4 regions of the Pseudomonas khavaziana genome follow, and region 1 is predicted to be linked to each of the others. Evidence: predicted binding sites of a transcription regulator. Region 1 holds the regulator's gene; each other region holds the start of a gene.
The links. Region 1 encodes FliA, which starts transcription of late flagellar genes. Its sites were predicted from a motif close to CTAAAGTTTNNNNNNNNNNNGCCGNTAA; they were not measured.
Positions count from the first base shown of each region.

Region 1 (3,208 bases):
AAGTGTGCAAATGCAAGAAGAGCCTAGCGAGGAAGCGATGGCCGATATGTTCGCCGACCTTTACCACCACCCGGCTAAACGGGTCGGTTAAGGCAGGATGAACACCGTGAAATGTACCTACATCGATGGTCTGCAAGCGATTCACGCGGCCAAGCCATGTAGCCTGCGTCTAAGCAAGACAAGGTAAAGAAATAAAATGGGCAGCATGCATCCCGTACAGGTGATCGCGGTGACCGGCGGCAAAGGTGGCGTCGGCAAAACTAACGTGTCAGTGAATTTGTCCCTGGCCCTGGCAGAGCTTGGCCGTCGCGTCATGCTGCTGGATGCTGACCTGGGCTTGGCGAACGTGGACGTTCTGCTGGGGCTGACACCCAAACACACCCTTGCCGATGTGATCGAGGGCCGCTGTGAGCTGCGCGATGTGCTGCTCCAGGGCCCCGGTGGCATCCGCATCGTGCCGGCGGCCTCGGGCACCCAGAGCATGGTGCACCTGAGCCCCGCGCAGCATGCCGGGCTGATCCAGGCCTTCAGCGATATCGGCGACAACCTCGACGTGCTGGTGATCGACACTGCCGCCGGGATCGGCGAGTCGGTGGTCAGTTTTGTGCGCGCCGCGCAAGAAGTGCTGCTGGTGGTGTGCGACGAACCCACTTCGATCACCGACGCCTACGCGTTGATCAAACTGCTTAATCGTGACTACGGCATGAACCGCTTCCGCGTGCTGGCCAACATGGCCCAAAGCCCGCAGGAAGGGCGCAACCTGTTCGCCAAGTTGACCAAGGTCACGGACCGCTTCCTCGATGTGGCTTTACAATACGTCGGCGCAGTTCCCTATGACGAGTGTGTGCGCAAGGCCGTGCAAAAGCAGCGTGCGGTCTACGAAGCGTTCCCTCGTTCCAAGTGCGCACTGGCGTTCAAGGCCATTGCCCAGAAGGTCGATACCTGGCCATTGCCCGCCAACCCCCGGGGGCATCTGGAATTTTTCGTCGAGCGTTTGGTGCATCAGACGAGCGCAGGACCGGTGCTATGACATCCAGCGGCTACAACCTTTACAAAAAGTCGGCACGTGACAGCCAGGGCGAACTGATCGAGCGTTACGCGCCCCTGGTCAAGCGCATTGCCTATCACTTGTTGGCGCGCCTGCCGGCCAGTGTGCAGGTCGAGGACCTGATCCAGGCCGGCATGATCGGCCTGCTCGAAGTGTCGACCAAATACGACGCGAGCAAGGGTGCGAGTTTCGAGACGTATGCGGGCATCCGCATCCGTGGCGCGATGCTCGATGAAGTGCGTAAAGGGGATTGGGCGCCGCGTTCGGTACACCGCAATACGCGCATGGTCAGTGATGCAATTCGTGCAATTGAAGCAAAAACCGGTCGTGACGCTAAAGATCATGAGGTTGCGGCCGAACTCCAATTGAGTCTCGACGATTATTACGGGATTTTGAACGATACCTTGGGCAGCCGCCTGTTCAGTTTCGACGACCTCTTGCAGGACGGCGAACACGAAGGGCTGCACGAGGACGGCGCGAGTACGCACATGGAGCCTTCGCGCGACCTGGAAGACGAACGTTTCCAGGGCGCGCTGGCCGATGCGATTGCCAACTTGCCGGAACGTGAGCGGCTGGTGCTGGCGCTGTACTACGACGAAGAGCTGAACCTCAAGGAAATCGGTGAGGTCCTGGGGGTCAGTGAGTCGCGTGTCAGCCAGTTGCACAGCCAGTGCGCGGCCCGCTTGCGGGGGCGGTTGGGAGAGTGGCGCGCGCGCTGACAGGCAGTGTGGGGACACTGCAACGCGATACCGCGAAGGTGATAGGCCTTCGCGGGTTTGGCCCGTGGTGCCCCCGGCAGTCCTTTTTGTGTAACGCCTGTTGATTGAAATGGCGCGTCCAGGTGCTGGGCGCGTTTAAGACTGCTTGGAGGTCGAATTGGACAAGAACATGAAAATCCTCATCGTTGATGACTTCTCAACGATGCGGCGGATCATAAAAAACCTGTTGCGTGACCTTGGGTTCACCAACACGGTCGAGGCGGATGACGGCATCACGGCGATTCCGATCCTCAACAGCGGCAGCATCGATTTTCTGGTAACCGACTGGAACATGCCGGGCATGACCGGTATCGATCTGCTGCGCCATGTACGTGCCGATGAAAAACTGCGCAGCCTGCCTGTGTTGATGGTGACCGCTGAAGCCAAGCGTGAACAGATCATCGAAGCCGCCCAAGCCGGGGTCAACGGTTACGTGGTCAAGCCATTCACTGCACTGGCTTTGAAAGAGAAGATTGAAAAAATCTTCGAACGCATCGGTCATTGATGCTGCCACGGGGGAGCTATGGAGCATAACGAATCATCGCAGGCCGACTTCGAGTCGACCCTGAAAAAACATGCTCACCGCTTGGTCGACAGCCTGGAAAAAGGCCAGTTCGCCGATGCGGTGCAGTTGATCCATGAGCTTAACCAGACCCGTGATCGCGGCCTGTATCAGGAAGTGGGCAAGCTCACACGCGAGCTGCACAGTGCGATCGTCAATTTCCAGATTGACCCGCGCATGCCCCAGGCCGAAGAGATTTCGCAAATCACCGACGCCACCGAACGCCTGTCCTATGTGGTCAGGCTGACCGAGGCGGCGGCCAACCGCACCATGGACCTGGTGGAAAACGCCACGCCGTTGGTCAATGGCATGGCCAGCGAAGCCCAGGCCTTGAGCGTTGACTGGGGCCGCTTCATGCGTCGTGAAGTGGGGGCTGAAGAGTTTCGGGAATTGGCCCGTCGGGTCGAAGGTTTCCTGTCGCGCAGCGAGCAGGAAAACCGCACGGTGGCCAGCAACCTCAACGACATCCTGCTCGCCCAGGATTACCAGGACCTCACCGGCCAGGTGATCAAGCGCGTGACCCAGTTGGTCACCGAAGTGGAAAGCAACTTGCTCAAATTGGTGCTGATGGCCGGCCAAGTCGACCGTTTTGCCGGCATCGAGCATGACCGTGAAGCGATCCTCTCGGAAAAAGATCCACAAAAACATCTCGCCAAGGGTGAAGGTCCGCAGATTCATGCCGATAAACGTGAAGACGTTATGTCAGGTCAGGATGACGTAGATGACCTGTTATCCAGTTTAGGCTTCTAAGGAGCACACCCATGAGCTTCGGCGCCGATGAAGAAATCCTTCAGGATTTCCTTGTAGAGGCCGGCGAAATTCTAGAGCAACTGTCCGAGC
Region 1 covers NZ_CP129946.1:4,628,595-4,631,802, reverse strand. The annotation lists gene flhF (flagellar biosynthesis protein FlhF) at 1-91, shown strand, start outside; gene fleN (flagellar synthesis regulator FleN) at 197-1,030, shown strand; gene fliA (RNA polymerase sigma factor FliA) at 1,027-1,767, shown strand; gene QYQ93_RS20515 (chemotaxis response regulator CheY) at 1,937-2,311, shown strand; gene QYQ93_RS20510 (protein phosphatase CheZ) at 2,330-3,118, shown strand; gene QYQ93_RS20505 (chemotaxis protein CheA) at 3,130-3,208, shown strand, end outside.

Region 2 (3,208 bases), 3.1 Mb from region 1:
GGAATGCCGTGCTTTTCAGCGTAGTCCATCAGCTTTTCACGGGACAGCAGGTCCCATTCCCGCCACGGCGCAATCACTTTGACCCCTGGTTTGAGTGCGTAGGCACCCAGTTCGAAACGGACCTGGTCGTTGCCCTTGCCGGTGGCGCCATGGGAAATGGCGTCGGCGCCGGTTTCGTTGGCGATCTCGATCAGACGCTTGGCGATCAGCGGACGTGCGATGGAGGTACCCAGCAGGTACTCGCCTTCATAGACAGTGTTGGCGCGAAACATCGGGAAGACGAAATCGCGGACGAACTCTTCGCGCAGGTCGTCAATGTAGATCTCTTTCACGCCCATGGCTTGCGCCTTGGCACGTGCAGGTTCGACCTCTTCGCCCTGACCCAGGTCAGCGGTGAAGGTCACCACTTCACAGTTATAAGTATCCTGCAGCCACTTGAGGATCACCGAAGTGTCCAGGCCGCCGGAATACGCGAGAACGACCTTGTTTACGTCGGCCATGCCATCACTCCACGGGGTTGTACGGAAAGGCGACGATTCTACCGATCAAAACCGTGAAATTACAGGGGCGCGACAGCAAATGAAGATAAAGCGACAGATTATGTTGAGTAGGCGACCGATAGTCGCACCTTATGATGTGGCTGCAGGATTGCTCGGCGCAGTGGCCTGGGATGCCGGTTTCTCGGGGGCCGCTACCCGCTCGAGCTGGATATTCACACGACGGTTGCGGGCGCGGTTGGCCGCATTGGTGTTGGGCGCCAAAGGATAGCTTTCGCCATGGAACCGCAGGGTTATCTGCGATTCTGCGATGCCGTTGGCCTTGAAATAGTCCATCACCGCCAAGGCGCGCCGGCGCGAGACATCGCGATTGGTCAGTCGGTTGCCACTGTTATCCGAATGGCCGTTCAACTCGACGTGATTGACCGTAGGGTCGGCTTTCATGAATGCAAGAATCACCGACAGCTTCTTCTTGGCAGCCGCGTCCAGTTCGATGCCGCCACCAGGAAAGCCGATTTCAGTCTGTTTGACCTGGTCATAATTCATTGGCAGCAGCTTGGTGGTGCACAACTGATAGTCGTTGTAGGCCTTGTTGAACTTCACCGGCAGCAGGCGAATTTCCGAATAACCGTCCTCACGCCCGTAATGCCGTACGGTCGGGCTACGCCCTTCGAGCAGCCCGGTGAACAGACGCCCGGCCTGGGCCTGGGAGCTGTTGAACAATACGTCACCACTGCCGACACGTACGGCGCCGAGATTGATATCCCCTCGACCCGGCTGCCAGGGCGCAGCAGCAGCCAACAAAGTCGCCGAGCCTGCGCCGAACGAACCGTTATAGGCCTTCAAGCGAAACGTCGCCTGTTCACCGGCGCGGCGCACGAATTCGCCGGAGCCGAAATCAGTGATCGGCTGGGTCAGGCGGCACTCGAACTGGTCACCCTCTACCTTCCACTCAATATTCTCCAGGCGGGTCTGGAACGTGAGGGCCATTGCAGGCAGGCTGGCGAACACACTGAGCAGGGCTAGGTAATGCTGGCGCACGGGAGGCTCCACTGGTTTCTACAACACTTCAAAGCGTCATACATCGTTAAGGCATACCCGGGGATATCGGTCGCATCCGGCAAAACTTGATAGCGAGTGCCTGCAAGAGTCTTTTCCGGTAGCATTCCCACCAGATTGACCCGCCTGGAATCCCCAATGTCCGACCGCCTGACCCTGCTGCGTCCCGACGACTGGCATATTCATCTTCGCGATGGTGCTGCGTTACCCCAAACCGTGGCCGATGTGGCGCGCACGTTTGGCCGTGCCATCATCATGCCTAACTTGGTACCTCCGGTCCGCAATGCCGCAGAAGCCGACGCCTATCGCCAGCGCATCCTCGCTGCACGACCGGCCGGCAGCCGCTTTGAACCGTTGATGGTGCTCTACCTGACCGACCGCACCCAGCCTGACGAAATTCGTCAGGCCAAGGCCAGCGGCTTCGTACACGCCGCCAAGCTGTACCCGGCCGGCGCGACTACCAACTCCGATTCCGGCGTGACCAGCATCGACAAGATCATGCCAGCCATTGAAGCCATGGCCGACGTCGGCATGCCATTGTTGATCCACGGGGAAGTCACCCGTGGCGATGTGGATGTGTTCGATCGCGAGAAAATCTTCATCGACGAGCATATGCGTCGTCTGGTCGAGCTTTTCCCGACGCTCAAGGTAGTGTTCGAACACATCACCACCGCCGACGCCGTGCAGTTCGTCACCGAGGCCTCGGCCAACGTTGGCGCGACCATCACTGCCCATCACCTGCTCTACAACCGCAACCACATGCTGGTGGGCGGGATCCGGCCGCATTTCTATTGCCTGCCGATTCTCAAGCGCAATACCCACCAAGTGGCTTTGCTGGATGCCGCCACCAGCGGCAGCCCCAAGTTCTTCCTCGGCACCGACTCCGCTCCCCACGCACAGCACGCCAAGGAAGCCGCGTGCGGGTGCGCCGGTTGCTACACCGCGTTTGCCGCCATCGAGTTGTATGCCGAGGCGTTCGAACAACGTAATGCCTTGGATAAGCTCGAAGGTTTCGCCAGCCTCAATGGCCCGCGTTTCTACGGCCTGCCGGCAAATACCGACCGCATCACCCTGGTTCGTGAAGACTGGACCGCCCCTGCCAGCCTGCCATTCGGCGAGCTGACCGTTATCCCGCTGCGCGCCGGTGAAACACTGCGCTGGCGCCTGCTGGAGGAAAGCAAGTGAGTGAAGACCATTACGACGACGAACAAGAGCACAGTGGCGGGGGTTCCCGTCACCCGATGGCCGAGCGGTTTCGCGGCTATCTGCCAGTTGTCATCGACGTAGAAACCGGTGGTTTCAATTGCGCGACCGACGCCTTGTTGGAAATCGCCGCTACCACTATCGGCATGGATGAACACGGTTTTGTGTTCCCGGAACATACCCACTTCTTCCGCGTCGAGCCATTCGAAGGCGCCAATATCGAAGCGGCAGCCCTGGAGTTTACCGGCATCAAGCTCGACCACCCGCTGCGCATGGCGGTGAGCGAAGAAGCGGCGTTGACTGATATCTTCCGTGGTGTGCGCAAAGCGTTGAAGGCCAATGGCTGCAAACGCGCGATCCTGGTGGGCCACAACAGCAGCTTCGACCTGGGCTTTCTGAATGCTGCCGTGGCGCGACTGGACATGAAGCGCAATCCTTTTCACCCGTTC
Region 2 covers NZ_CP129946.1:1,548,718-1,551,925, reverse strand. The annotation lists gene QYQ93_RS06705 (argininosuccinate synthase) at 1-500, opposite strand, end outside; gene QYQ93_RS06700 (flagellar protein MotY) at 630-1,538, opposite strand; gene pyrC (dihydroorotase) at 1,695-2,741, shown strand; gene rnt (ribonuclease T) at 2,738-3,208, shown strand, end outside.
Region 2: a site for FliA is predicted at 1,602-1,629, ahead of QYQ93_RS06700 (flagellar protein MotY). Genes of this name have one in related genera too.

Region 3 (3,208 bases), 2.1 Mb from region 1:
ACGGAAAGACCCCGTGAACCTTTACTATAGCTTTGCACTGGACTTTGAATTTGCTTGTGTAGGATAGGTGGGAGGCTTTGAAGCGTGGACGCCAGTCTGCGTGGAGCCAACCTTGAAATACCACCCTGGCAACTTTGAGGTTCTAACTCAGGTCCGTTATCCGGATCGAGGACAGTGTATGGTGGGTAGTTTGACTGGGGCGGTCTCCTCCTAAAGAGTAACGGAGGAGTACGAAGGTGCGCTCAGACCGGTCGGAAATCGGTCGTAGAGTATAAAGGCAAAAGCGCGCTTGACTGCGAGACAGACACGTCGAGCAGGTACGAAAGTAGGTCTTAGTGATCCGGTGGTTCTGTATGGAAGGGCCATCGCTCAACGGATAAAAGGTACTCCGGGGATAACAGGCTGATACCGCCCAAGAGTTCATATCGACGGCGGTGTTTGGCACCTCGATGTCGGCTCATCACATCCTGGGGCTGAAGCCGGTCCCAAGGGTATGGCTGTTCGCCATTTAAAGTGGTACGCGAGCTGGGTTTAGAACGTCGTGAGACAGTTCGGTCCCTATCTGCCGTGGACGTTTGAGATTTGAGAGGGGCTGCTCCTAGTACGAGAGGACCGGAGTGGACGAACCTCTGGTGTTCCGGTTGTCACGCCAGTGGCATTGCCGGGTAGCTATGTTCGGAATAGATAACCGCTGAAAGCATCTAAGCGGGAAACTAGCCTCAAGATGAGATCTCACTGGGACCTTGAGTCCCCTGAAGGGCCGTCGAAGACTACGACGTTGATAGGTTGGGTGTGTAAGCGCTGTGAGGCGTTGAGCTAACCAATACTAATTGCCCGTGAGGCTTGACCATATAACACCCAAGCAATTTGACTACTCTAACGAGCATCAGATTGCGGTGTGTGAAGACGCAATGAACCGAAAGTTCGATGCTCACAAAACACCGACAGCTGTCACATACCCAATTTGCTGAAGCGAGGCCAACTGGTCACGACTCAGTACCCGAATTTCTTGACGACCATAGAGCATTGGAACCACCTGATCCCATCCCGAACTCAGTAGTGAAACGATGCATCGCCGATGGTAGTGTGGGGTTTCCCCATGTGAGAGTAGGTCATCGTCAAGATTAAATTCCAGAACCCCTGTTTGCTAACGCAGACAGGGGTTTTGTTTATATAGAAACTCATGAATTTCACCGGCACGTTGCTAACGCAATGACCTGGTACACAGAATTTCTTGACGACCATAGAGCATTGGAACCACCTGATCCCATCCCGAACTCAGCAGTGAAACGATGCATCGCCGATGGTAGTGTGGGGTTTCCCCATGTGAGAGTAGGTCATCGTCAAGATTGAATTCCGAAGCCCCTGTCTGCTAACGCAGACAGGGGTTTTGTCGTTTAGGGCGACCCAAAACAAACAATTCCTCTAACCAGCCGTCTGTCGGTTTCCTACGCTAAAAGAAGATGCTTCTCACAAATTCCTAAGATTTGTCGAAGGTTGGCCGAAACCCTGACGAGCCATGCGTGCACCGAAATAGAGCGACCGTAGAGCCCGCCTATCCCGTTACATGGAATGTTCCACTCGGCACGCTCACCCCCTTTGGCAAAAGAAGTCGATGAAATGAATCTCAAGTTCAGTCATAAAATTCTGTTGGCCGCGTCAGGCGTCGTGGTTTTAGCCTTCGCGTTATTCACGCTGTACAACGACTACCTGCAACGCAACACGATCAAGCAAAACCTGGCCTCGTCCATTCAACAATCCGGCGAACTCACTGCCAGCAGTGTGCAGAACTGGCTCAGTGGTCGCATCCTGGTCCTCGAGAACCTGGCGCAGAACGTAGCTCATCAGGGCAATGCTGCCGACCTTCCCGGGCTGGTCGATCAGCCAGCGCTCACCTCCAACTTCCAGTTCACCTACGTGGGTCAGACCAACGGCGTGTTCACTCAGCGTCCTGATGCGAAGATGCCTGACGACTACGACCCTCGTCAGCGCCCTTGGTACAAGCAAGCAGTAGTAGCGGACAAAACCATGCTTACTCCGCCTTATATGGCGGCTGTGGGCGGCCAGATCGTGACAATTGCCATGCCTGTGAAGAAGAACGGCGAATTGTTGGGTGTTGTCGGTGGCGACCTGAGTCTGCAAACCCTGGTGAAGATCATCAATTCAGTAGACTTCGGCGGCATCGGCCATGCATTCCTGGTCAGCGGTGATGGTCAAGTCATCGTCAGCCCTGACCAGGACCAGGTGATGAAAAACCTCAAGGACATCTACTCTGGCAACAACGTACGCATCGAAAAGGTTAACCAGGACGTCGTCCTCAATCACCAGGACCGCATTCTGTCGTTCACGCCTATCAGCGGTTTGCCTGGCGCCGACTGGTACATCGGCCTGTCGATTGATAAAGAAAAAGCCTATGCCCCTTTGGGTAAATTCCGTACTTCAGCGTTGATTGCGATGTTGATCGCTGTCGTGGCCATTGCTGTGCTCCTGAGCTTGCTCATTCAAGTATTGCTACGTCCTTTGACTACCATGGGCGTTGCCATGAAGGACATTGCCCAAGGCGAAGGTGATTTGACCCGCCGCCTCGACGTGACCAGCAAAGACGAATTCGGGGAAGTCGGTAGTGCGTTCAACCAGTTCGTAGAGCGGATCCACGCCTCGATTTCCGAGGTGTCTTCGGCAACTCGGCAGGTGCACGATCTATCCCAGCGTGTAATGGCATCGTCCAATGCCTCGATCATCGGGTCCGACGAACAGAGTGCGCGCACCAACAGCGTCGCAGCTGCGATCAACGAACTGGGCGCCGCTACCCAAGAAATCGCGCGCAACGCCGCAGATGCTTCGCAGCATGCCAGCGGTGCCAGCGAGCAAGCTGACGATGGGCGTAAGGTGGTTGAGCAAACCATCCAGGCGATGTCGGAGCTGTCACAGAAGATCAGCCTGTCCTGCACTCAGATCGAGACCTTGAATGCCAGTACCGACAACATCGGTCATATTCTTGATGTGATCAAAGGCATCTCCCAGCAAACCAACTTGCTTGCCCTTAACGCGGCGATCGAAGCTGCCCGTGCCGGTGAAGCCGGACGTGGATTTGCGGTGGTGGCTGATGAAGTGCGTAACCTGGCGCATCGTACCCAAGAGTCGGCAGAAGAGATCCACAAGATGATCACTTCCCTGCAAGTGGGGTCCCGAGAAGCAGTGACCACCA
Region 3 covers NZ_CP129946.1:341,057-344,264, forward strand. The annotation lists rRNA gene QYQ93_RS01540 (23S ribosomal RNA) at 1-851, shown strand, start outside; rRNA gene rrf (5S ribosomal RNA) at 1,009-1,124, shown strand; rRNA gene rrf (5S ribosomal RNA) at 1,234-1,349, shown strand; gene QYQ93_RS01555 (methyl-accepting chemotaxis protein) at 1,621-3,208, shown strand, end outside.
Region 3: a site for FliA is predicted at 1,481-1,508, ahead of QYQ93_RS01555 (methyl-accepting chemotaxis protein). Genes of this name have one in related genera too.

Region 4 (3,208 bases), 330 kb from region 1:
ATCGTGTGACCGCCAGGGGAGAATCCCTTAGCTGTGATCTGCTGCCTTGATCCGGTCGACTACCCGGGATGCGAGGTCATCAGGACGGAATTTGGCCAGGAAGTCATCAGCACCGACCTTCTTGACCATTGCCTGATTGAATACCCCCGACAACGAAGTATGCAGGATGATATGCAGTTTTTGCATGCGTGGATCGTTGCGTATCTCGGCTGTAAGGGTGTAGCCGTCCATTTCCGGCATCTCGATGTCGGAAATCATCATCAAGAATTCTTCCTCTGGCTTCTTGCCTTCGTCCACCAGCTTGCGCAGGTAGTCCAGGGCCTGGCGACCATCATTGAGCGCTACTACGTCCACACCGACGGTTTGCAGGCAACGCGTAACCTGCTTGCGCGCCACCGAAGAATCGTCCACGGTCAGCACACGCAGAGACACGGCCTTATGCGCGGTCTCGGCATCCACCACACCGACCGAGATGGCTTCCGAGGTCGGCGCCACTTCGGCGAGAATTTTCTCCACGTCGATGATTTCCACCAACTGGTTATCGACCCGCGTCACCGCCGTCAGGTAGTGATCGCGTCCGGTGCCCTTGGGCGGCGGATGAATCTCTTCCCAGTTCATATTGACGATACGTTCCACCGAGCGCACCAGGAAACCCTGGGTCTTGGTGTTGTACTCGGTAATGATCACGAATGGGCTCTGGCGGTCTTGCAAACCCGAGGACCCCGTGGCCAATGCCAGGTCGAGAATCGGAATAGTCGCGCCACGGATGTTGGCCACGCCACACACGACCGGATTGGACTTGGGCATGATCGTCAACTTGGGGCATTGCAGCACTTCACGCACTTTGAATACGTTGATGCCATACAACTGCTTGCCGTCCAGGCGGAAAAGCAACAACTCCAGGCGATTCTGCCCTACCAGCTGTGTGCGCTGGTTTACTGAATCCATTACACCTGCCATGCCCAGACTCCCAAAACTAGGGGTACGAAGCGTACCCAACACTAAACGGCACGAGCTTTGCTATTTATTGATCATGGATATCAAAACGACAGTTTCCCGACGCTTCGGTCACCAACGCTATCGCAGATTACTCTGCGCCACGATGGCGTTGCTTGCCTTGGGACTCAATGCTACGACCCGTGCCGACAACGTTACCCTGCCTGATGTACTTATCGGCGTCACCCAAGGGTTTCTTGAGTTCACTGTAGAAGATTATCTGGCAACCACACAGACGCCGGGACGTTATGAAATCCAGGTCAATCAGTTGGACCCGCGTTTGCGCATGCCCATGTGCGACAGGGAATTGACAGCGACCCTGGAAAGTCCCGCCCAACCCATTGGCCGAGTCACGGTGAAAGTACGCTGTGAAGGTGCCTCGCCCTGGACGGTGTTCGTGCCTGCTCAAGTCAAGCTGTTCCGTGAGGTGGTTGTCGTTGCGCGACCTTTGAAACGCACCGGTATTATCAGCTTCGAGGATGTGGCCTTGCGTGAGCGAGACATCAGCCAGATTAATCAGGGTTACCTGACCTCACTGGACCAGGCTATCGGGCAAAGACTTACCCGACCAGTGGTTACAGACCAAGTCATCACCCTGGTTCATCTGGAACAGGCCGAGGTGATCCGTAAGGGTGACCAAGTGGTCATTTCCGCCAGCAGCGGCGGGTTGAACGTCAGGATGCCAGGTGAAGCGTTGTCCAACGGCGGCATGAGCGAACAGATCCGCGTCAAGAATCTCAACTCCAATCGCGTGATCAAGGCGCGGGTCACGGCACCCGGCCAGGTCGAAGTGGCTTTATAGATCACTGGAATCACACGCCAGCTTTTCCTACACTGTGTGTTGGATGTCGACCTGTACAGGTTTATTGTCAATCCGAGCCTAAAGTTTATCCGGGTATGGCCGAAAACATGGCAAGCGTCCAAATACCCAGAGGTTTTTTCAACATGGTCATTGATTTCAGTCGTTTGAATAACGCCCCGGCTTTGCCAGGCAATACGCGTACCGGCGGTGCCAAGGACAGCGTAGAAGCCAAGTCCCAGCCCCTGCCTGCCAAGGCAGAACAGGCCAGCGTCAGCCAGAGTGGGGAATCGGTACACCTGAGCAATGAGGCTCAACAGTTGCAGAAGGTCACTGACTCGCTGCGCGACCAGCCGGTTGTCAATAAAGCCCGCGTGGCCGAGTTGAAACAGGCCATCGCAGATGGCAGCTATAAAGTCGACAGCAACCGTGTAGCCAGCAAGCTGCTCAACTTCGAAGCCGAGCGCTAGGCAAAGGCCTGCGCAGGGCTTTTGGACGCTTAAAACCCAAGGCCAGCCATGCACCACGACGAACATTTGCTTCAACTGATCATTGATGATCTGGCGCCGACGCAGCAATTGCTCGAGCTGCTCAAAGAAGAGTCCCTGGCCTTGTACGGCCGGGATATGCCCTTGCTGGAAGAAATCCTGGCGCGCAAACAATCGCTGATTGTGTTGCTCGAACAGCACGGCAAGAAGCGCAGCGAGATTCTGATCAGCCTGGGTCTGCCGGCCGATCACGATGGCCTCGCGCAACTGGCCAGTCATTCTTCGGTCGGCGACCAGTTGCTGTCACAGAGCAAAGAACTCAACCAATTGCTCGCCCAGTGCCAGGAAGCCAACCAGCTCAACGGCCAGTCGATCCAGCTTCAGCAAGCCACGACCGCCAATCAGTTACGCATACTCCACGGCGGCGAACCTCCGGCCCTGTACAACGCCCAAGGCTCCACCTCACGCCTGGTCAAGCCTAGCACCCGCAGCCAAGCCTGACGCCGGTTTACAGCGCGGCCTATCCAAGGTGCGCTACATACTGGCAAAATGCCTGTTCTTGCGTGTAGTCGTATTTTGCCTGGAGATGGAAGAATCGTGTTCAACGCCCTTAATGCGGAAGATGCCCCGCAGCCCCCGAAGGTCCTTACCACGCCTCTGGAAATCGCCAGCACTTTGCGGATGCTCCAAGACAGCCATGATCCTTTGATCATCACCTTCCACGAGCGCAGCCAACGCTTCCAAAGCTACCTGGTGGACGTTTCCCGAGACAGCAAGACGCTGGTACTGGATGAAATGATTCCCCGTGACGGTGAACGCTACCTGGAGAATGGCGAACCCTTTCGTATCGAAGGTTTTCACGATGGCGTACGGGTTGCGTGGGAAAGCAACGGCACGCTGAGCCTCAGCGAAAAGGACGGCCACC
Region 4 covers NZ_CP129946.1:4,961,345-4,964,552, forward strand. The annotation lists gene QYQ93_RS22115 (chemotaxis protein CheV) at 28-960, opposite strand; gene flgA (flagellar basal body P-ring formation chaperone FlgA) at 1,034-1,798, shown strand; gene flgM (flagellar biosynthesis anti-sigma factor FlgM) at 1,942-2,265, shown strand; gene QYQ93_RS22130 (flagella synthesis protein FlgN) at 2,314-2,784, shown strand; gene QYQ93_RS22135 (flagellar brake protein) at 2,881-3,208, shown strand, end outside.
Region 4: a site for FliA is predicted at 1,877-1,904, ahead of flgM (flagellar biosynthesis anti-sigma factor FlgM). Genes of this name have one in related genera too.